Regions from separate parts of the Micromonospora coxensis genome, predicted to be linked through region 1. Evidence: predicted binding sites of a transcription regulator. Region 1 holds the regulator's gene; each other region holds the start of a gene.
The links. The regulator HrcA, encoded in region 1, represses chaperone genes, less so after heat shock. The targets are predictions, from matches to a motif close to GGTTNGCACNCTCNNNNNGAGNGTGCNAACC.

Region 1 (7,746 bases):
TCTTCTCCCGGAAGGCCAGGACGCCCTCGCGGCCCTCGTCGGAGAGGAAGTAGCCGGTGGAGATCGCGGACAGTTCGGCGATCTCGGCCCGCAGGTCGGTGGCGGCCGGGCGGCGCAGCAGGTCCTTCGTCCCGGCGAGGGCCTTCGGCGCGCCCCGCACCAGCGAGGCGCAGTACCGCCCGACCGCCTCGTCCAGCTCGACGGCCGGCACCGCGGCGGTCACCAGACCCACCTCGGCGGCCCGCCGGCCGTCGAAGGTGTCCCCGGTCAGGTACAGCTCCGCCGCCGCGCGCGGGTGCAGCCGGGGCAGCACGGTGGCGGAGATGACCGCCGGGACCACCCCGATCCGCACCTCGGTGAAGGCGAACGTCGCCTCCTCGGCGCAGACCGCCAGGTCGGCCGCCGCGATCAGGCCCAGCCCGCCGGCCCGCGCCGGACCGGCCACCCTCGCCAGCACCGGCTTCGGGCACTCCCGGACCGCCACCAGCACGTCGCCGAGCATGCCGGCGGGCACCGTGCCGCTGGCGTACGCGGCCGCCGTCTCCTTGAGGTCCGCGCCGGAGCAGAAGACCGGGCCGGTGTGGTCGAGCACGATCACCCGGACCGCCTCGTCGGCGACGGCCGCGGCGATCCCGTCCAGCAGCTCGGTCATCAGCGGGGTGGAGAGCGCGTTGCGGTTGTGCGGGCTGTCCAGGGTGAGCGTGGTCACCCCACGGGCCGTGGCGACCCGCACGAGGCGGTCGGGAGAGGTCATGCCGGGCACACTAGTGGCCATGCCCGGCGTCCTTCCAGATGGCGAGACCGTCCCCGCCGACGGTGCGCTGCCCGCCACCGCCCTGCGCGCGGTCGGCGCGCGCGGCTTCGGCGTGTACGTGCACGTCCCGTTCTGCGCCAGCCGCTGCGGCTACTGCGACTTCAACACGTACACCGCCGCCGAGCTGGGCGGCGGCGCGGACCGCGAGTCGTACGCGGACACCGTGCTCGCCGAGTTGGCGCTCGCCGCCCGGGTGCTCGGCGACACCCCGCCGCCCCGGGTGGACACCGTCTTCGTCGGCGGCGGCACCCCGACCCTGCTGCCCGCGGACGACCTGGCCCGGATCCTCGACGCCGTCGACCGCACCTGGGGGCTGGCCGCCGACGTCGAGGTGACCACCGAGGCCAACCCGGAGTCGGTGACCCCGCAGTCGCTGCGGACCCTGCGCGCGGCCGGGTACACCCGCATCTCGCTGGGCATGCAGTCCGCCGCGCCCGGGGTGCTGGCGATCCTCGACCGCCGGCACAGCGCCGGCCGGGCGGTGGCCGCCGCGCGGGAGGCCCGCGACGCCGGGTTCGACCACGTCAACCTGGACCTGATCTACGGCACGCCGGGGGAGAGCGCGGCGGACTTCGCCGCCTCGCTCGACCAGGTGGTCGCCGCCGGGGTGGACCACGTCAGCGCGTACGCCCTGATCGTGGAGGACGGCACCCGGCTCGCCGCCCGCATGCGCCGGGGCGAGCTGCCGTACCCGTCCGACGACGTGGCGGCGGACCGCTACCTGGCCGCCGAGGCGGCCCTCGGCGCGGCCGGTTTCTCCTGGTACGAGGTGTCGAACTGGGCCCGCTCCGAGGCGGCCCGGTGCCGGCACAACCTGCTCTACTGGACCGGCGCGGACTGGTGGGGCCTCGGGCCGGGGGCGCACAGCCACGTCGGCGGGGTGCGCTGGTGGAACGTCAAGCACCCGACCGCGTACGCCGAGCGCCTCGCCGCGGGGGAGTCGCCCGGACTGGCCCGGGAGGTGCTGACCGCCGACGAGGCGCACATGGAGGACGTGATGCTGCGACTGCGGCTCGCCTCCGGGCTGCCGCTGGACGCCCTGGCGGCGGCCGGCCGGGCAGGGGCCGACCGGGCGCTCGCCGACGGCCTGCTCGACCCGGGCGGGTACGCGGCGGGGCGGGCCGTGCTGACCCTGCGCGGCCGGCTGCTCGCCGACGCGGTCGTGCGCGACCTGCTGCCCTGACGGGACTGCCCGGCGGTCAGCGGGTCGGAGCCGGCCGCCGGGGCCCGGCCGGCCGGGGGAGCCGGCCGGCCGGTGCTCACTTCACGAAGTTGCCGGACATCGGGTAGCGGTAGACGACCCCCTCGGTGGCCTTCACGCCGCCGATGATGCCGAAGATGATCGGCACCAGCGCGGTGATCAGCGGGACGAAGAAGAGGAGCCCGCAGGTGACCAGGGCGAGGATGAAGCCGACCACGTTGGCGATCGCCCAGGTGATCTGGAAGTTCAGCGCGGGGACCGCGTGCGCCCGCACCGTGGGCGACTGCTGGCCCTTGGCGGAGAGCGCGATCAGTGGCGCCACCCAGCCGAGCAGGCTGCCGCCGATCACCACGCCGGCCGGCCCGCCGAAGTGCGCGACGAGCGCCCAGGTCTTGTCGTCGCTGGTGGCGTACCCGCTGCCCGGAGCGCCGTACGCGCCGCCGGTCGGGTAACCGGCCCCCTTCGGGTCGTAGCCCCCGGGCGGCGGGTAGCCGCCCGGCGGGGGGTAGCCGCCCGTCGGCGGCTGGTCACCGGTGGGGGGCGGATAGCCACCGGGCGGGGGATACCCGCCCGCGCCCGGTGCCCCGGACAGTGGTGCGGTGGGCGGCTCGGGGGAGGAGCCGAAGGGGGCGGTCGGTTCGTCCGGCCCGCCCGCGCCGGGAGGGCGAGGTGGTTCAGTCATGCACGTCACGGTAGGTGCTCTCCGCAACGGCGCACCAGAGCGACACCGCCCGAGCATGTCCGGCTGATCGGCTCTACCGTGGCGGTCCGGTCGGTGGGCCGCACCGGTGGTGCGTCGCTGATCATCGCGTCGGCGGGGACGCCGACGTAGACTGGCACTCGGTACAGTCGAGTGCCAGAGCGTTGGCCGTCCGCGCGGTCCGGTGACGTCAGCCGGGCGCCCGACCGCTCCGGGCCGACGCGCGTGGAGGAGGTGGGGAGATGGGTCTCGACGACCGCAAGCTCGCCGTGCTGCGTGCGATCGTCGAGGACTACGTCGCCACGCAGGAGCCGGTCGGCAGCAAGGCTCTGGTCGAGCGGCACCAGCTCGGCGTCTCGCCGGCCACCGTCCGCAACGACATGGCGGTGCTGGAGGAGGAGGGCTACATCCGGCAGCCGCACACCAGCGCCGGCCGGGTGCCCACCGACCGGGGCTACCGCCTCTTCGTCGACCGGCTCTCCCGGGTCAAGCCGCTCAGTCCGGCCGAGCGCCGGGCGATCGAGCGCTTCCTGGTCGGCGCGGTCGACCTGGACGACGTGGTGCACCGCACCGTCCGGCTGCTGGCCCAGCTCACCCGGCAGGTCGCCGTGGTGCAGTACCCGTCGCTGGCCCGCTCCTCGGTGCGTCACCTGGAGCTGGTGCCGATCTCCACCACCCGGCTGATGCTCGTCATGATCGCCGACACCGGCCGGGTCGAGCAGCGGCTGGTCGAGCTGCCCGCGCCGATCCCGGCCGACGACGTCACCGACCTGCGCCGGCTGGTCAACGAGAAGCTGGTCGGCAGCCGGCTGTCGGAGACCCCGCCGCTGGTGCAGGCGCTGGTGGAGGAGTCGTCCCCGCAGTTGCGCCCGGCCATGACCACGCTCTCCACCGTGCTGCTGGAGACGCTGGTCGAGCGGCACGAGGAGCGCATCGCGCTGGCCGGCACCGCCAACCTGACCCGGGGCGGCCTGCTCGACTTCCAGGGCTCGCTGCGGCCCATCCTGGAGGCGCTGGAGGAGGAGGTCGTGCTCCTCAAGCTGATCGGCGAGGCCGAGCCGAGCACCACCCGGGTGCTCATCGGCGACGAGAACGAGGTCGACAACCTGCGCGCCGCCTCCGTGGTCAGCACCGGGTACGGCCCGGGCGCGACCATCGTCGGTGGCCTCGGGGTGCTCGGCCCGACCCGGATGGACTACCCCGGCACCATCGCCACGGTGAGGGCCGTGGCACGCTACGTGGGCGAGCTGCTGGCCCAGAACTGACCCAGGGCAGGGGCCGGTGGCCGGCTCCGGCCGACGACCGGCGCAACGCGAGACGAAACATGAGGACACCGAACGCAGTGGCCAGGGACTACTACGGCATTCTCGGCGTGAGCCGGGAGGCCTCCGACGACGAGATCAAGCGCGCCTACCGCAAGCTGGCGCGGCAGTTCCACCCGGACGTCAATCCGGACCCGGAGGCACAGGAGAAGTTCAAGGACATCAACGCCGCGTACGAGGTCCTCTCGGACGACCGGAAACGGCAGATCGTCGATCTGGGCGGTGACCCGCTGGCGCCGGGCGGCGGTGGCGGGGGCCCGGGCGGCCCGGGTGGGGCGGGCCCGTTCGTCGGGTTCCAGGACATCATGGACGCCTTCTTCGGCGGCGCCGGTGGCGCCGGCCGGGGGCCGCGTCCGCGTACCCGGCCGGGGGCCGACGCGATCCTGCGCCTGGAGCTGGACCTGCACGAGACCGCGTTCGGCGTCGAGGCGCCGATCACCGTCGACACCGCCGTGCTCTGCACCACCTGCTCCGGAGCGGGCACCGCGGCCGGCACCCACCTGGCCACCTGCGAGGCGTGCGCCGGCCGGGGCGAGGTGCAGTCGGTGCAGCGGACCTTCCTCGGCCAGGTGGTCTCCGCCCGGCCGTGCACGGTCTGCCAGGGCTACGGCACCACCATCCCGCACCCCTGCCCGACCTGCGCCGGGGACGGCCGGGTGCGGACCCGCCGCTCGCTGACCGTCAAGATCCCCGCCGGGGTCGAGGACGGGATGCGGATCCGGCTGGCCCAGCAGGGTGAGGTCGGCCCGGGCGGCGGCACGGCCGGCGACCTCTACGTGGAGATCCACGAGCGGCCGCACGACGTGTACTCCCGCAAGGGCGACGACCTGCACTGCCGGGTCACCGTGCCGATGACCGCCGCCGCGCTCGGCACCCGGCTGACCATCAAGACCCTCGACAGCGAGGAGACGGTCGACGTCAAGGCCGGCACCCAGCCCGGCAGCACGCTGCGGCTGCGCGCCCGGGGCGTGCCGCACCTGCGCGGCACCGGCCGGGGCGACCTCTACGTCCACCTCGACGTGCGGACCCCGACCAAGCTCGACGCCGACCAGGAACGGATGCTGCGCGACTTCGCCAAGACCCGGGGCGAGGAGGTCGCCGAGCTGACCAAGCAGGGCGGCTTCTTCTCCCGGATGCGCGACGCCTTCAACGGGCACGCCTGAGGTGTCCGCGCCGCTGTTCCTGGTCGAGGCGCTGCCCACCGGCGACTCGACGACCCTGGACGGGCCGGAGGGGCACCACGCGGCCACCGTGCAGCGGCTGCGCGTCGGCGAGGAGCTGCTGCTGGCCGACGGCCGGGGCGGCACGGCCACCGCGGTGGTCCGCGCCGTCGGCCGGGGCACCCTCGACCTCACCGTCACCTCCCGGGGGTACGTCGACGCGGACGTCCCCCGGCTGGTGGTGGTGCAGGGCATCGCCAAGGGTGACCGGGGCGAGCTGGCCGTGCAGGCGATGACCGAGGTCGGGGTCGACGAGATCGTGCCGTGGGCGGCGTCCCGCTCGGTGACCCAGTGGCGCGGCGAGCGGGGCTTACGGGCCCGGGACAAGTGGGTGGCGACCGCCCGGGAGGCCGCCAAGCAGGCCCGCCGCCCGTGGCTGCCGGTGGTGGCCGGCGCGCCGGACGAGCCGACGGCCCGGGTGGCCCGGCGCATCGCCGGCGCGGGCGCGGCGTTCGTGCTGCACGAGGAGGCCGACGAGCGGCTGACCACCGTGCAGCTGCCCGCCACCGGCGAGATCGTGCTGGTGGTGGGCCCGGAGGGCGGCATCGCCCCGGTCGAGCTGGACGCCTTCACCCAGGCCGGCGCCCGTCCCGTCCGCCTCGGCCCGTCGGTGCTGCGCACGTCCACGGCCGGCGTGGCGGCCCTCGCCGTCCTGGCCACCCGCCTCGCCCGCTGGTAGGCCGCTCAGCTGCGCAGGTAGGAGGCGCCGTTGAGGTCGAGGATGGCGCCGGAGGCCCATTCGGATCCGGGGGCGGCGAGCCAGTGCACGGCGGCGGCGATCTCCTCGGGGCGGGCCACCCGGCCGAACGGGCTCTGCGCCCGGATCGCCTCGCCCTGCTCCCCGGCCAGGTGTCCGGTGGTCATGTCGGTCTCGACGAAGCCGGGCGCGACGGTGGCCACCGCGATGCCGTACGGGGCCAGGGCGACGGCGAGGGACTGGCCGAGGGCGTTCAGCCCGGCCTTGCTGGCGCCGTACGCGGGCTGCTCGGGCTCGCCCCGGAACGCGCCCCGCGACGAGACGTTGACGATCCGGCCGCCGCGTCCGCGCATGTGCTGGGCGGCGCACCAGGTGACGTTGCCGGCCCCGGTCAGGTTCGTCTCCAGCACCTGCCGCCAGCGCCGCTGCCACTGCTCGTAGGAGGTGCCGAAGACCGGGTGCGGGGCGTCCCGCTCGCCGTACACGCCGGCGTTGTTGACCAGCACGTCCAGCCCACCGAGCCGCGCGGCCGCCTCGTCGACCATCGCCCGTACCGCGTCGGGGTCGGTCAGGTCGGCGCGGACCACCACGTGCCCGTCGCCGGGCAGCCCGGCGCGGACCTCCTCGGCGGCCTCGGTGGAGTCCCGGTGGTGGATCGCCACCCGGTCACCGCCGGCCGCGAACGCCCGTGCCACCGCGCGCCCGATGCCGCGCGAGGCTCCCGTCACCAGTACCGCCCGTGAAGTCACGCGGCACATCATGCCTGAGCGCGGTGGCGACGACTTACCATGCCCCGATGGGATCCGACTGCCTGTTCTGCCGCATCGTCGCCGGGGAGATCCCGGCCACCATCGTCCGGGAGACCGCCACCACCCTCGCCTTCCGCGACATCGACCCGAAGGCCCCGGTGCACGTGCTGGTCGTCCCGAAGGAGCACTACGCCGACGTGGCCACCCTGGGGCAGGGCGACCCGGCGCTCGCCGGTGAGCTGCTGGCCACGGCCGCCGCGGTGGCCGAGGACGAGGGGCTGCTCGGCGACGGCTTCCGGCTGATGTTCAACACCGGCGCGTTCGGCGGTCAGGAGGTGTTCCACGTGCACGCGCATCTGCTGGGCGGCGCGCCGCTGGGCCCGATGCTCGCCCGGGGCCTCGGGTGAGCGGTGCGCAGGACCGGCTGGAGCGGCTGGTCCGCCGGGTCCAGGCGCAGGCGAGGGTGCCCGCCGTCGCCGCGGCCCTGCACCGGGCGGACCGCCCGCTCTGGACGTGCGAGGTGGGGCAGACCGGCAACGACACCGTGCTCGGCCCGCAGACCCGGTTCCGGATCGGCTCGGTCACCAAGACCTTCACCTCGGTGCTGGTGATGCAGTGCCGCGACGACGGGCTGCTCGACCTCGACGACCCGATCGGCCGGCACCTCGACCTGCCCGCGCACGGCGACCTGACCGTGCGGCGGCTGCTGTCGCACACCGCCGGCCTGCAACGCGAGCCGTACGGGGACGTCTGGGACACCCTGCGCGCCCCGGACGTCGACGAGCTGGTCGCCGATCTGGCCCGGGCGGAGCGGGTGCTGCCCACCGGGCGGCGCTACCACTACTCGAACCTGGGGATGGCCCTGCTCGGCCGGCTGGTCGGCGCGCGGCGCGGCGGCACCTGGGCGGAGGTGCTCACCGAGCGGGTGCTGACCCCGCTGGGGCTGGCCGCCACCTCGGTCACCCCGGGGCCGGCGGCGGCGACCGGATTCCTGGTCGACGCGTACTCCGACGAGGCGCACCCGGAGCCGCCGACGGACTTCG
Region 2 (7,746 bases), 590 kb from region 1:
GGTCAGCCCGACCGCCCCCCGGCCACCGCGCTGGCCCGACCCGCCACGCTGACCGGCCGGCACCGGGGTCTCCGCCTCGGCGGCCTCCGCCTCCACCTCGTCGTCACCGCGCTGCACCGGCACCACCGTCGGAGTGGCGCCCGGTCCCTCCGCCGGCCCGGACCAGCCCGGACCCGGCTTGTTGGGGGTACGGCCGCCGGTCGGCCGGGGCGGCGCGCCGACCGCGGCGGTGTCCCGCGCCGGGTCGGTCACCCGGCTGCGGGCGGGCCGCCCGGGGCCGGAGAGCAGCAGCAGGGCCTTGGCCACCGCGCTGGTCAGGTCGTGGTCGGCGCCCTGGATCAGTCCCCGGGCACCGGCGCTGATGGTGGCCGCGGCGGCCTCGGACTCCTCCGCGCCGAGCAGCAGCACGTCGGCCTGCGGCGCGCGGGCCAGCACCCGGCGGACGAAGCCGGCGCTGTCGGGCCGGGTGAGCGCGGTGTCGGCGAGCACGACGTCGACCGGGCGCTCGGAGAGCCGCAGCATCACCTCCGGATCGGAGACGGCCGTCCGCACGACCGAGGCCAGGCCGAGTCGAGCGGCCGCCGAGGTCAACTGCTGCGCGGCGAGCGGTGTTCGTACGCAGACGAGAACGGTACGCACTGTGGTCTCCTCTCCGCAGAGAGCAGACCATGACGCGGTCGGCCGGGGAGGAGGTTCCAGGCAATCCTCCGAACTTTTCCGACATCTGGGGCATATGCCGCGACTTGTCCGAGGTTTTCGATCACAGACGTGTGAGTCGAGGAAAGGTCGGGTACCGAGACGCCAGACCGGAAACGGTGCGCCTGCGCGGACCGCCGCCGGACACCGGATGCGAACGAGAACCTCCGCGGTGCCGCGCGGGAGGAGGGGTGCTGATGTCGAACGTACGTAGACTGCCCGGACCCATCGTCGACCTCTGGGACTGGCAGCGTCTCGGTGCCTGCCGAGGCCGCGACAGCGCCCAGTTCTTCCACCCGGACGGCGAGCGCGGCTCCTCGCGCCTGCGCCGCGAGTCCGGCGCCAAGGCCGTCTGCCGCGCGTGCCCGGTCCGGGCCGAGTGCGCCGCCCACGCGCTCTCCGTCCGCGAGCCGTACGGGGTGTGGGGCGGCTTCAGCGAGTCGGAGCGGCTGCGGCTGCTCGCCCTCGGCTGGGAGGACCTGGCCGACCGCCGGCAGAGCCGGGTCGACATCGCCCGGCTGGAGGCCCGCCTCGGCCGCCCGCACAAGTCCGCCGTGCCGGACCAGCGCAAGATCGCCTGACCGACCGACCAGACCCCGTCGACGCCGCGTCCCGCACCCGGGGCGCGGCGTCGACGTGTCGGGCCGCCGCTCGGCTCAGCGGACGGTCACCGTCACCGTGTGCCAGCCGGTCGCGCCGTCCGGCTCGACCGGCTGCTCGCGGCCGGTCTGCGTCGCGCCGGTGGCGTCGGTGGCCCGCACCTGGAGGGTGTGCTCGCCGGGGCTGGCGTCCCAGCGCCAGGACCACTGCACCCAGGTGTCGATCGACACCGTCGGGGCCAGCGTCGCGTCCCGCCACGGCCCGCCGTCGACGCGTACCTCGACCCGGCTGACGCCCCGGTGCTGCGCCCAGGCCACCCCGGCCACCACGACCGGTCCGGCGGTGAGCCGGTTGCGGGGGCGGGGCGTGTCGATCCGCGACTGCGTCTTCACCGGCCCCTGCGCCGACCAGCCCCGGGGCACCCAGTACGCGTCGAAGTCGGCGAAGCTGGTCAGCTCCAGCTCGGTCACCCACTTGCAGGCCGAGACGTAGCCGTACAGGCCCGGCACCACCATCCGGACCGGGAAGCCGTGCTCGACCGGCAGCGGTTCGCCGTTCATCCCCACCGCCAGCAGCGCGTCCCGCCCGTCGCGCAGCACGACGGTCGGGGTGCCGCAGGTCCAGCCGTCCACCGAGCGCCCCACCACCTGGTCCGCGCCCTCCTCCGGCTCCGCCTCGTCGAGCAGCTCCCGGATCGGCACGCCCAGCCACCGGGCGTTGCCGATCAGGTCCCCGCCCACCTCGTTGGAGACGCAGGCCAGGGTGACGTACCGCTCGACCATCGGCCGGGCGAGCAGGTCGGCGAAGCTCAGCTCGATCGGATTGCGTACCCGGCCGTGGATGCGCAGCCGCCAGGTCTGCGGGTCCACCTGCGGAACCACGAGGGCGGTGTCGATCCGGTAGAAGCCGCTGTTCGGAGTGGTGTAGGGAGCGAGCTGCGCCAGCGACAGGTCCGCGCCGGCCGGGACCGCCGGGGCGGCGGAGACGGGAGCGGGCAGGGCGACCGCCTCACGGGCCGCCGACACCCCCCGCCGGCCGGCCAGCCAGTGCCCGCCCAGCCCGACCACCGCAGCCGTGCCGGCCAGCACGCCCACCCCGCGCAGGAACCGCCGCCGCGACTCGGGGTCGGTCTGCTCCAACGGCTCCCACCCGGGCGGCGGTCCGGTCACGCCCGCATCCGGGGCGGCTCCCCCGGCTGAGGACGGACCTGCGGTCGGGCCGGGACCGGGGGCGCCCACGGGCGACGAGGACGAAGCCGCGCCGGGCGCGGACGACGCCGTCAGGGGCTGCGGCGGGGTCCAGGGCCACGGGTCCACCTCCAGCGGCCCGGCCAGGAACGCCCAGAGCACCACCGCGCCCAGCCCGCCGCCGACCAGCGACGGCAACGCGTCGGCGGCGTCCGCGCCGGCCCGGGTCAGGGCGGCGGCCACGCCGAGGGCGGTGAAGGCCGCGATGCCGACCAGCCCGATCCACAGCCGGCGGACGGCGAGCAGGCCGAGCAGCGCGGCGATCGCGGCCAGCAGCAGCGCCGTCCCGACCAGCAGGGCGATCTTGTCGTACGTCCCGAAGACGTCGATGCCGAACTGCTTCACCGGCTCGGGGACGGCGTCCACGACGAGCCCGCCGACGGCGATCAGGGGGGCGGAGCGGGGACCGGTGAGGACCGCCACCGGTTCGGCGGCCCCGATCGCGACGGCGGCGGCGGTGATCCCGGCCAGCGCGGCGAGATCGCGGGGCGTGCTGCTCATCCGATCAGTCTGGTCGACCGACCGGACCCCCCGCCAACTCCGTCAGCGTTCCGTAATCCCCACCCTCCCCTCCCGCACCCGCGCGCTCCCGGCGTTCTGCCGCACTTGCCGCGTTGATCAAGAAGTTTGCGTCCCAGGCAAGCGCTCTCCCCTCCGCAAACTTCTTGATCAACGAGCCGGGCCGGGCCGGGCCGGGCCGGGTGCGGGGGTGGGGGTGGGGGTGGGGGTGGGGGTGGGGGTGGGGGTGGGGGTGGGGGTGGGGGTGGGGGGCGACGTGAAAGGGCGCGCCGTCCCGGGGGACGGCGCGCCCTTCGCGGGAGCTACGGGTCAGAAACCCGGGCCGTGCTGGTGACCGTGGCCGTGGCCGTGGCCACCGGCGGCGGCCGGCTCGGCCTTCTCCGGCTTCTCCACCACGAGGCTCTCGGTGGTGAGCAGCAGGCCGGCGATCGAGGCGGCGTTGGTGACCGCGTTGCGGGTCACCTTGACCGGGTCGATGATGCCGGACTTGACCAGGTCCACGTACTGGCCGGTGGCGGCGTCGAGGCCGTTGCCCCACTCCTTGTCGGCGACCTTGTTGACCACGACGTAACCGTCGTGGCCGGCGTTCTGGGCGATCCAGCGCAGCGGCTCGACCAGCGCCTTGCGCACGATCGAGACGCCGGTCTTCTCGTCACCGGTGAAGCCCAGGTCGTCGGCGAGCACCGGGAGGATCTGGGCCAGGGCGGCGCCGCCGCCGGGGACCGTACCCTCCTCGACCGCGGCCTTGGTCGCGGCGATGGCGTCCTCGATGCGGTGCTTGCGCTCCTTCATCTCGACCTCGGTCGCCGCGCCCACCTTGATGACCGCGATGCCGCCGGAGAGCTTCGCCAGCCGCTCGGCCAGCTTCTCCCGGTCCCACTCGGAGTCCGAGGCCTCGATCTCCTTGCGGATCTGCGCGACCCGGTCGGCGACCTCGGAGGCCTGGCCGCCACCGTCGACGACGGTGGTGTTCTCCTTGTCGACCACGACGCGCCGGGCGGTGCCGAGCACCTCCAGGCCGACCTGGTCGAGCTTGTAGCCCAGCTCCGGAGCGACCAGCTCGGCGCCGGTCAGGATCGCCATGTCCTGCAGCATCGCCTTGCGACGGTCACCGAAGCCGGGGGCCTTCACCGCGCAGACCTTGAGGGTCTTGCGGATCGAGTTGACCACCAGGGTCGACAGCGCCTGGCCGTCGACGTCCTCGGCGATGATCAGCAGCGGCTTGTTGTTCTGGAGGACCTTCTCCAGCAGCGGCAGCAGCTCCTCGATCGCCGAGATCTTCTGCGTGGTGATCAGGATGTACGGGTCCTCCAGGACCGACTCCTGCGACTCCACGTCGGTGACGAAGTTCGGCGAGATGAAGCCCTTGTCGAACTGGAGACCCTCGGTCACGTCCAGCTCGGTGGTGAGGGCGGAGCCCTCCTCGACGGTGATGACACCGTCGCGGCCGACCTTCTCCATCGCCTCGGCGATCAGCTCACCGATGGTGGCGTCCTGCGCGGAGATCGTCGCGACGTGCGCGATCGACTCCTTGTCGGACACCTCGACGGCCCGGTCGAGCAGCGCCTCGGAGACCTTGGCGGCCGCCGCGTCGATGCCCCGCTTGAGACCGGACGGGTTGGCCCCGGCGGTCACGTTGCGCAAACCCTCGCGGACCATGGCCTGGGCCAGCACGGTGGCGGTGGTGGTCCCGTCGCCGGCGACGTCGTTGGTCTTCGTCGCCACCTCCTTGACCAGCTGCGCACCGAGGTTCTCGTACGGGTTGGTGAGCTCGATCTCCTTGGCGATGGTCACGCCGTCGTTGGTGATCGTGGGCGCACCGAATTTCTTGTCCAGGACGACGTTGCGCCCGCGCGGGCCGAGGGTGACCTTGACCGCGTCCGCGAGGGCGTTGACACCGTGCTCCAGCAGGTGCCGGGCGTCGTCCGAGAAGCTCAGGATCTTCGCCATCTGTATCCCTTCGAAGCGACGTTGCCCCGGCCCGGCGAGCCGGACCGGGGCAACGACACTGATCGGTTGCTTACTTCTCGATGACCGCGAGGACGTCGCGGGCGGAGAGCACCAGGTACTCCTCGCCGGCGTACTTGACCTCGGTGCCGCCGTACTTCGAGTAGATGACGGTGTCGCCGACCTGGACGTCAACCGGGATCCGGTTGCCCTTGTCGTCGACGCGGCCCGGGCCGACAGCGAGGACGGTGCCCTCCTGCGGCTTCTCCTTGGCGGTGTCGGGGATCACGATGCCCGACGCCGTGGTGGTCTCAGCCTCGTTCGCCTGGACCAGGATCCGGTCCTCGAGCGGCTTGATCGCAACCTTGGTCGCGGTAGTCACGGGCATACCCTCCTGGGGTACTGGTTTCGTTGCCGGCCGGCGTGCCGACCAGCGTCAATCTGCCACATGCCACCGGGCGGGGCCGTCGTCGCGGGTGCCGGTCCGCCTGGCGTTCAGCCACCGGACCCGAGGGCCCGGAAGCTGGCACCCTCAGGGTGAGAGTGCTAATCGCAGGTTATTCCTCGGCTAGCACTCCGTCAAGGAGAGTGCCAACGCGCCGCCCACCGTGTCGCCCCCACCCACCCGACCGCCCGCCGAAGGGCGGGAGGTGGGGTGGGGGCGGGGAGGCGGGGTGGGGGCGCGAGGATGGGGGGCGTGGATCTGGACCAGTTCGCGGCCCTGCGTACCCCCGAGGGGTCGGCCGCGCTCGCCGCGGCGACCGAGGTGGCCGGCGGCGACCCGCTGGCCGCGGCCGCCGCGCTGCGGGCCGGCGGGGTCCCCGCCGGACTGTCCGCCGCCGCGCTGACCCAGGCCGAGCTGCGTCGTCGCGCGGTCGGCAAGTTCGGCCCGGAGGCCGCCGGGATGTTCCTCACCCGGGCCGGGCTGGAGCAGGCCACCCGGCGGCCGGTGGCCGACCGGCGGGCCGCGCGGTTGCGCGCCGCCGGGGTGGCCACCTTCGCCGACCTCGGTTGCGGTCTCGGGGCCGACGCGCTCGCCGCCGCCCGCGCCGGCATCCGGGTGTACGGCGTGGAGGCCGACCCGGTCACCGCCGCGATGGCCGCCGCGAACGCCGAGGCGGCGGGGCTGGCCGGACTGTTCACCGTGCAGGTCGGCGACGCGACGGCGTTCGACGTGAGCCGGGTCGAGGGGGTCTTCTGCGATCCGGCGCGGCGCAGGGCCGGCACCGGACGGCGGATCTTCGACCCGAACTCCTACTCCCCGCCCTGGGACTTCGTCACCGGGCTCGCCGAGCGGGTGCCCCGCACGGTGGTGAAGGTGGCCCCCGGCATCGACCACGCGTTGATCCCGGCCGGCGCCGAGGCGGAATGGGTCAGTGTGGACGGTGACCTGGTGGAGGCGGCGCTCTGGTGCGGCCGGCTGGCCGAGGTGCCCCGCCGGGCCACCCTGCTGCGCGGCGACGCCGTGCACACCCTCACCGGATCGGGGGCGGCGGAGGCGCCCGTCGGGCCCACCCGCCGTTTCCTGTACGACCCGGACCCGGCCGTGGTCCGCGCGCACCTGGTCGCCGAACTGGCCGGCGCCCTCGACGCCACGCTGGCCGACGCCAGCATCGCCTACCTGTACGCGGACCACCCGACGGCTACCCCGTTCGCCCGCTGCCTGGAGGTCACCGACGTGCTGCCGTTCTCGCTCAAGCGGCTGCGCGCCCTGCTGCGGGACCGCCGGGTGGGCCGGGTGGAGATCCTCAAGCGCGGCTCGGCGCTGGAGCCGGAGAAGTTGCGCCGCGACCTCAGACTGGCCGGCGACAGCGCCGCCAGCCTGGTGCTGACCCGGGTGGCCGGAGCGCCCACGGTGCTGCTCTGCCACCCCGTGCCGACGCCCTGACGGGCCGTCGCCGGCCCGCCGGCCGTGGGACCAGGGCGGTCCGCCGTCCGACAGGGCACGGCGGCCGACGTGTGGGCGGCCGTGATTCCGGCTGGCCGGGTCGGGCCGGCCGGGTTAGCTTGACGGTCATGGCGGGACAGGGCACTCCGGCGACGGCGCTGCTGGCGAAGCGGAAGATCGCGCACCGCACCCATCCGTACGACGTCTCCCCGGACGCCCCGAACTACGGCGCCCTGGTCGCGGCGGCGATCGGGGCGCCCCCGGAGCGGGTCCTCAAGTCGCTGGTCACCGAGGTCGACGGCGCGCTCACCGTGGCGGTCGTCCCGGTCACCGGGGAGTTGGACCTGAAGGCGCTCGCGGCGGCCGTCGGCGGCAAGCGCGCCGCCATGGCGGACCGTACGGTGGCGGAGCGGGCCACCGGCTACGTACGGGGCGGGATCAGCCCGCTCGGCCAGCGCCGGCGCCTACCCACCGTGCTGGACTCCTCCGCCCTGGCCCACGACACCGTCTACGTCTCCGCCGGCCGGCGCGGCCTCCAACTCGAACTGGCCCCGGCCGATCTGGTGTCCCTCACCGCCGCCACCGCCGCCCTCATCGCCACCCCCTCCTGACCGACCCTCCCGCCCGCCGCGTCGATCATGGCGTTGTCGCCGTCCGGCGGCGCGAGTCGAGGCGACGACCTCATGATCGACGAGCGCCTCGGGGGTGGGGACGCAACAATCCGGAGAGAGCGCTTGCTGGGTGGGTGTCCCAGGCATGACAACCGCGTTGCTGAATTGTTACCGCCGCCAACAAACTTCTGACCTCGACAGTCTTGCGCGTGGCGTGTGACCGGGAATACGTTGCCGG
Region 3 (7,746 bases), 920 kb from region 1:
TAGGCGCGGCGGAAGGCGCGGGCGGGCAGGTCGCGCAGGCTCCCCCCGGCGGGCAGCGGCACCAGGATCGGCACCGGCCGGACCAGGTGCGGGGCGAGCCGGGTGGCGAGCAGGCCGCGTTCGGTCAGCGCCTCGTGGACCAGGTGGAACTCCAACTGCTCCAGGTAGCGCAGGCCGCCGTGGATCAACTTGCTGGACCGGCTGGAGGTGCCGGCGGCGTAGTCGCGCGCCTCGACCAGGGCCACCTTGAGCCCTCGGGAGGCGGCGTCCAGCGCGGCGCCCGCTCCGGTGACGCCACCCCCGATGATCAGCACGTCGAAGCGCTCGGCCCGGAGCCGGCGCAGGTCGGTGGCGCGGCGCTCGGGGGAGAGCTGGCCGGCGGCGGATCGGGTCAGGTTGGGGTCGCGCACCCGTCCACCGTAACCGCCCGGAGCCGCGAGCAGCAGGCCCCGCTCCCCCGGGTACCCGGCGACACCCGCGCGACCACGGTCGGTCACCGTCAGGACGTCCGACCGACGGTCACGGTCCGTGACGACCTCCCGGGCGTCGCCCGCCACCCGGGGCCGGCCGGGCGACGGGCGTGGGAGAGTGGCTGCCATGCAGGCCGAGCCTCCCCACCGGAACGTCGGTCACGCCCCGCCCGTCGCCGGACCGGCCAGCCCGTGGCCGGTGGTGGCGGCGGTCCTGGCCGGGCTGTGGACCGTCGGGTTCACCGTGGTCAGCCAGCTCACCGGCTGGGTGACCGACCAGGTCCTGCTCGCCTCCGGGCTGGCGCGGGTGGTCTGGCTCTGGCCGGTGGTCGGGCTGGCCACCGTCCTGCTGGTCGGCGGTCCGGCGCTGGCGCTGGCCCGGCTGCCCCGCTCGGCGGCGGTCCGGGCGAGCGGCCGGGCCTGGCTGGCGGCGGCGCTGGCGCTGGGCGTGCTGGGGCTGCTCCGGGCGATCCCGCCGGTGCACCACGAGGCGTACCTGGCCGCGCTGGCGGCCACCGCCGCGTCGGCCGCTCTCGTGGTACGCCGACTCGCCCCCCGCAGCGCCGCCCCGGCGGCGGATCGCCCGTCGGGCGCCGGCGCCGCGGACCCGGCGGACGGCGGCACGCTGCGCCGGCCGGCCGGGAAGACCGCGCGGACGCCCGGCCCGGTCACCCTGTTCGGGATGGCCGGCGGGCTGGCCCTGCTGCTGCCCTGGGTCTGGGTGGGGGCGCTCGGCGGGCTGTTGGAGACGCTCCTCGCCGCGCTCGCGGCGGCGGCGCTCGGGGCGCTGGCCGGGAGCCTGCTCGACAGCGCCTTCTGGGCCCGCTTCACCGTCGGCGCGCCACCCCGTCCGGCGCGGCTGGTGCTGGTCGGCGGCCTGGTCGCCGGGGTGGCGCTGCTGCTGGTCGCCGCCGGGGTCGGGCAGTCCGGGGCACAACTGCCCCTGCTGCTGGTCCTGCCGCCGACGGCGTTCGCCCTGGCCGCCCTGCACGCCACCGCCGTACGCCGGGCCCGCCCGGCCGGCGACGCCGACGGCCCGCCCGCCGACGCCGCACGCGGCGGCGGCGACGGCACGTCGGCGGGGGCCGGCTGGCTGGTCGGGCTCGCGGTGCTCGGCCCGCTGGCCCTCACCGACCCGGAGGAGATCACCCTGCTCCTGGCCACGGCCCGCGACGTGCCGTACTGGGTGGCGGTGGCCGCCGGGGTCGGGCTCGCCGTCGCGGTCCTGCTCGCCCTCGGGTACGGCGTGCTGCTGGCCCGGCCCGGCGCCCGGCCGCCGAGCCGGCGGGTGGCCGCGGTGACCGCCGCCGCGCTGCTGGTCACGGCCGGGGTGGTCGCGGCCGGCCCGGGGCAGCCCGGCCTGCACGGGGAACGACTGCTGGTGGTGCTCCGCGAACAGGCCGACCTCTCCGGTGTCCCGGCCGGAACGCCGGGGCGCGCCGGTCGGGACGCCCGCGCCGCCGAGGTGTACCGCCGGCTCGTCGACACCGCCGACCGGACCCAGGGCGACCTGCGGCGGGAGCTGACCCGGCTGCGGCTGCGTCCCACGCCGTACTACCTGGTCAACGCGATCGAGACCGACGGCGGGCCGGCGGTGCGGGCCTGGCTCTCCGGCCGGCCGGAGGTGGCCCGGGTGCTGGTCAGCCAGCGGGTCCGCCCGGTGCCCGCCCCCGCGCCGACCACCGGGGGTGACCGGCCGGCCCCGGCCGAGCCGGTGTGGAACGTCCGGATGATCGGGGCCGACCGGGTCTGGTCCGAGCTGGGGGTGACCGGGTCCGGCGTGGTGGTCGGCAGCTCCGACTCCGGGGTGGACGGCCGCCACCCGGCGCTCGCCGCCGGATTCCGGGGCGGCGACGACTCCTGGTACGACCCGTGGGACGGCACCCGCGCCCCGGACGACTCCGGCGGGCACGGCACCCACACCGTGGGCAGCGCCGTCGGCCGGGACGGGATCGGGGTGGCCCCGGGGGCGCAGTGGGTGGGGTGCGTCAACCTGGACCGCAACCTCGGCAGCCCGGCGCACTACCTGGACTGTCTCCAGTTCATGCTGGCCCCCTTCCCGCCCGGCGGCGACCCGCTCACCGACGGCCGGCCGGCGCGGGCGCCGGACGTGCTGACCAACTCGTGGGGCTGCCCGCCGATCGAGGGCTGCGACGTCGGGGTGCTGCGCCCGGCGACCGCCGCGCTGGCCGCCGCCGGGATCCTGGTGGTCGCCGCCGCCGGCAACACCGGGCCGTACTGCGGCTCGATCGCCGACCCGCCCGCGCCGTACCCGGACGTGCTGACCGTCGGCGCGGTGAACCGGGAGCGGGCGGTCACCGAGTTCTCCAGCCGGGGGCCCGCCCCGGGCGGCGCGGCCAAGCCGGACCTGCTCGCCCCCGGCGCGGAGGTGCTCTCCGCGATGCCCGGCGGCGGGTACGCCACCCTCGACGGCACGTCCATGGCGACCCCGCAGGTGGCGGGCGTGGTGGCGCTGATGTGGTCGGCGAACCCGGCGCTCGTCGGCGACCTGACGCGCACCCGGGACATCCTCCGGGACACGGCGGCGCCGGCCGGGGAGAGCGTCCGCGCCGGCACCACCCGGCCGTCGTGCGCGGGTCGGGACACCACCGGCGCCGGCATCGTCGACGCGTACGCGGCGGTGCGGGCGGCCCGCGCCGGCTGAGCGGGTCTTGCGCCGACCCGTGGTGGTTGATCTAGGGTCGGCGACCATGGAGCTGCGCCTCGCCGAACTGCCCGTCGACCGGGCGCCCGACGCCGTCGCCCTCTGCGGGCGCGCGCTCGACCTGCCCGAGGACGCCGCCGAGGCGGGTCCCCTGGTCGACACCCTGTGGACCCGGGCCGCCGCCGACCGTCCGGTGCTGGCGCTCGGGGCGTACGCGGGTGAGGAACTGGTCGGGGTGCTGATCGGGTCGCTCTCGGCGGCGGACCCCCGACTGGGACACGTGGACCTGCTCGCGGTCGAGCCGGAGCACCGCCGCCGGGGCGTCGGGCGGGCGCTGCTGACCGGGGCGGAGCAGCGGCTCGCCGGGCTCGGCGCGGCCGAGGTGCTGCTGGCCGGGAACCCGCCGTACTACGGCTGGCCGGGCATCGACGTGCGGTACACCCCGGCGGTCTGCCTGGCGATGGCGGCGGGCTACCGGCAGGACCGTACCGCCTGGAACATGACCGCCGACCTGTCGTACGACGGATCGCCGGCGCTGCGCACGACGGCGCCGGCGGAGGCCCGGCTCGCCGACCGGGGAATCGCGGTACGCCGCGCGGAGCCGGCGGACCTGCCGGCGCTGGCCGCGTTCGCCCGGTCCACCTTCGGCGGCACCTGGGACGGCGAGCTGGCCGGCTCGGTCGGCCGCGAGGACGCGGGCTGCCACCTGGCGGAGCGGGACGGACAGGTCCTGGGGTTCGCGGCCTGGGGGTCGTCCCGGCCGAGCTGGTTCGGGCCGATGGGGACCGCGCCCGAGGCGGCGGGGTCGGGCATCGGCGGGGTGCTGCTGCGCCGCTGCCTGGCCGACCAGCGGGCGGCCGGGGTCGACGCGGCGCAGATCGGCTGGGTGGGGCCGGTGCCGTTCTACTCGGGCAGCGCGGGCGCCCGGATCGAGCGGGTCTTCTTCCTGTACCGCCGGACGCTCTGAGCCGGTCAGCCTGGCCCGGCATAACGGATAGATCACCACATAGCGCTGTTCACCCGCGCGGGTGATCGACGCCCCCTACCGTTTCGGTAGAGGAGGCGGCCATGACCACGGACGACGAGCAGACCGACGACGCGGTGCCCGGTGCCTGGGCGCCGATCGGCGACCCGCCCACCCCGGTGCCGTTCGACCGACGGGACTACGGCGACGCCGAGCAGATGGCGGAGATGACCGGCATCGACGAGCCGACGGTCGACGAGCCGGTGACCGTGGTGGACGAGCCGGTCCCCGTCCCCCCGCCGTACGACCGGACGCAGAAGCGGCGCAACCACCGGCCACTGCCCTGACCGCCCACTCGGCGTAGCTGACGCGGAAGGGGCGGACCGCTGACGCGGCCCGCCCCTTCTCGGCGTTGTGGAGCTGGACTCAGAAGTCCATGTCCCCGCCACCCGGACCAGCCGGGGCGGCCGGGGTCTTCTCCGGCTTGTCCGCCACGACGGCCTCGGTGGTGAGGAAGAGCGCCGCGATCGACGAGGCGTTCTGCAGCGCCGAACGGGTCACCTTGGCCGGGTCGATGATGCCCGCGGCCAGCAGGTCGACGTACTCGCCGTTGGCGGCGTTGAGGCCGTGACCCGCCTCGAGGTTGCGGACGTGCTCGACGACCACGCCACCCTCCAGGCCGGCGTTGACGGCGATCTGCCGCAGCGGGGCGTCCAGCGCGATCTTGACGATCTGCGCGCCGGTCGCCTCGTCGCCGGTCAGGTCCAGCTTGTCGAAGGCGGTCTTGCCGGCCTGCACCAGCGCGACGCCACCACCCGGGACGATGCCCTCCTCGACGGCGGCCTTCGCGTTGCGGACGGCGTCCTCGATGCGGTGCTTGCGCTCCTTGAGCTCGACCTCGGTGGCCGCGCCGACCTTGATCACCGCGACACCGCCGGCCAGCTTGGCCAGCCGCTCCTGCAGCTTCTCGCGGTCGTAGTCGGAGTCGCTCTTCTCGATCTCGGCCCGGATCTGGTTGACCCGGCCCTGGATCTGCTCGGCGTCGCCGGCACCGTCGACGATGGTGGTCTCGTCCTTGGTCACCACGACCTTGCGGGCGCGGCCCAGCATGTCGAGGCCGACGGCGTCCAGCTTGAGGCCGACCTCCTCGCTGATGACCTGGCCACCGGTGAGGATGGCGATGTCGGCCAGCATGGCCTTGCGGCGGTCACCGAAGCCCGGCGCCTTGACGGCGACCGACTTGAAGGTGCCCCGGACCTTGTTGACGACCAGGGTGGCCAGGGCCTCGCCCTCGATGTCCTCGGCGATGATCAGCAGCGGCTTGCCCGACTGCATGACCTTCTCCAGGATCGGGAGCAGGTCCTTCACCGACGAGATCTTGCTGTTGACGATCAGGAGGTAGGGGTCGTCGAAGACGGCCTCCATGCGCTCCGGGTCGGTCATGAAGTACGCGGAGATGTAGCCCTTGTCGAAGCGCATACCCTCGGTGAGCTCCAGCTCCAGCCCGAAGGTGTTGCTCTCCTCGACGGTGATGACGCCTTCCTTGCCGACCTTGTCCATCGCCTCGGCGATGATCTCGCCGACGCTGGTGTCGCCGGCCGAGATGGAGGCGGTGGAGGCGATCTGCTCCTTGGTCTCCACGTCCTTGGCGAGCTTGAGCAGCTCCTCCGAGACGCTGGCCACGGCAGCCTCGATGCCCCGCTTCAGGGCCATCGGGTTGGCGCCGGCGGCCACGTTGCGCAGGCCCTCGCGGACCAGGGCCTGGGCCAGGACGGTCGCCGTCGTCGTGCCGTCACCGGCGACGTCGTCGGTCTTCTTCGCGACCTCCTTGACCAGCTCGGCGCCGATCTTCTCGTAGGGGTCCTCGAGCTCGATCTCCTTGGCGATGCTCACACCATCGTTGGTGATGGTGGGGGCACCCCACTTCTTCTCGAGCACGACGTTGCGGCCCTTGGGGCCGAGCGTCACCTTCACGGCGTCGGCGAGCTGGTTCATGCCCCGCTCGAGGCCGCGGCGCGCCTCTTCGTCGAACGCGATCATCTTGGCCATACGGCGTTGTCCTCCTGGACACTCACGGGCCACCCGAGTGTGTGCCCCGGATGGGCCGCCTGGTGTACGCACCTTGGGACGTCGCCACCTGGCGACGACGACGTCCTTCGGCCGGGCCGGATAGCCCGCGACGACCGGCCATGTGCCCCGGCGACGTTGTGGAACGTCTCCGCGACCGTGGCCCCACCGCCCCGACCATTGGCACTCACGGTATGCGAGTGCCAATGACTTGTTTAGCACTCTCCCCTGCCGAGTGCAAGCACACTCCGGTCCGGTCAGCCGAGTTCGGCCGCCAGCCGGGCCGCGTTCACCGGGCCCTCCTGGGCCCGCTGTTCGGCGTACGTGGCGACCAGTCCGACGAGCTGGATCAGCTGGACCGGGAGGGTCAGCACGGACGACACCACGGTCACCGCCACCACCGCCGTCACCGCGGCCGGGCTGCCGAACGGGTCGGCGCCGAACGGGGCCGTCGCGACGGTCTCCAGCACGAAGCCGATCAGGCCACCGGCGAGCAGCGCCAGCGCCACCAGGCCCACCCGGCCGAGGACCAGCCCGAGCCGGTCGTGGAAGAACCGGAACGAGCGACCGATCGGGTTCTGCCGCTCGAAGAGGTAGACCGGGCCGACGAGGGCGAGCGCGAAGGCGAGGTAGACGCCGGGCAGCACGAAGAAGCACACCCCGACCAGCACCAGCAGGGAGACCAGCAACTGCCAGCCCCACAGGCCGGGCGCGCGGCGCAGGCCGTAGCGGACCGCGCCGCCGAGGTCGACCGGCTCACCGGCGGCCTGCCGGGCGACCACCCACGTGCCGCCCGCCCAGCCGACGCACTGCACCAGGCTGAGCAGCAGGCTGACCAGGAACACGACGGAGCCGAACACGGCGAGGTCGGTCAGGAAGCCGTCGGGCAGGGAGCCGTCCGCCGGCAGCTCGTCCCCGGCGCCGGGGCTGAGCGCGAGCGAGACCAGCGAGAGGGCCAGGCCGGGCAGCACCTGGGTGAGGAAGAGCAGCGGCAGCAGCAGACGCCAGCCGCGACGCACCGCTCCGGCACAGCGCGCGAACCAGCCGTTGACGCCGGCGTGCGGCGGGTTGACCAGCGGGTCGTCCGGGTCCCATCCACCTCCGCCCGGCCAACCGTACGGCAGGTGACCGCCGTACGGCGGGTAGCCCGGGGGGAATCCGGCGTACGGGCCGGCGCCGGGCGGGAAGCCGCCGGTGGGCGGGAAGACGTGGCTCGGCGCGGCCGGATCCCACGGGTACACCGGCTGGCCGGGCGCCGTGGCCGCCGGACCTCCCGGCGCGGTGGAGGCGGGCGGGCCGGCGGGCGCGGTGGAGCCGGGCGGGCCGGCGGGCATGGCGGCCGCCGGTCCTCCGAAAACGCCCGGGGCGGGAGCGGTCGGCCCGGCGGCGGCCGGGTCGGGAGCGGTCGGCCCGGCAACGGTCGGGTCGGGGGCGACCGGCGCGGGAGCGGTCGGGTCGGAGGGGCCCGGCGCGGGGGCGGCCGGGGCCGGGGTGCTCGGCCCGGGGGCAGGCTCGTCCGCCTCGGGGCGGGTCGGCCCACCGGGCCCGGCGGCGACCGGCTGGTCCGGCCCGTCGAGGCC

Region 2: groES (co-chaperone GroES) is a predicted target of HrcA. The motif match lies at 5,531-5,561, and genes of this name have one in related genera.
Region 3: groL (chaperonin GroEL) is a predicted target of HrcA. The motif match lies at 6,345-6,375, and genes of this name have one in related genera.

What each region holds. Positions count from the first base shown of each region.
Region 1 is NZ_LT607753.1:2,107,472-2,115,217, reverse strand. It holds gene GA0070614_RS09375 (enoyl-CoA hydratase-related protein) at 1-754, opposite strand, end outside; gene hemW (radical SAM family heme chaperone HemW) at 774-1,997, shown strand; gene GA0070614_RS09365 (DUF4870 domain-containing protein) at 2,074-2,697, opposite strand; gene hrcA (heat-inducible transcriptional repressor HrcA) at 2,958-3,980, shown strand; gene dnaJ (molecular chaperone DnaJ) at 4,058-5,200, shown strand; gene GA0070614_RS09350 (16S rRNA (uracil(1498)-N(3))-methyltransferase) at 5,202-5,936, shown strand; gene GA0070614_RS09345 (SDR family NAD(P)-dependent oxidoreductase) at 5,942-6,703, opposite strand; gene GA0070614_RS09340 (histidine triad nucleotide-binding protein) at 6,751-7,110, shown strand; gene GA0070614_RS09335 (serine hydrolase domain-containing protein) at 7,107-7,746, shown strand, end outside.
Region 2 is NZ_LT607753.1:2,696,344-2,704,089, forward strand. It holds gene GA0070614_RS12050 (helix-turn-helix transcriptional regulator) at 1-639, opposite strand, end outside; gene GA0070614_RS12055 (WhiB family transcriptional regulator) at 894-1,277, shown strand; gene GA0070614_RS12060 (molybdopterin-dependent oxidoreductase) at 1,353-3,044, opposite strand; gene groL (chaperonin GroEL) at 3,372-5,012, opposite strand; gene groES (co-chaperone GroES) at 5,083-5,397, opposite strand; gene GA0070614_RS12080 (THUMP-like domain-containing protein) at 5,707-6,897, shown strand; gene ybaK (Cys-tRNA(Pro) deacylase) at 7,026-7,508, shown strand.
Region 3 is NZ_LT607753.1:3,027,869-3,035,614, forward strand. It holds gene GA0070614_RS13660 (glycerol-3-phosphate dehydrogenase/oxidase) at 1-410, opposite strand, end outside; gene GA0070614_RS13665 (S8 family serine peptidase) at 598-3,135, shown strand; gene GA0070614_RS13670 (GNAT family N-acetyltransferase) at 3,182-4,102, shown strand; gene GA0070614_RS13675 (hypothetical protein) at 4,204-4,446, shown strand; gene groL (chaperonin GroEL) at 4,526-6,148, opposite strand; gene GA0070614_RS13685 (hypothetical protein) at 6,424-7,500, opposite strand.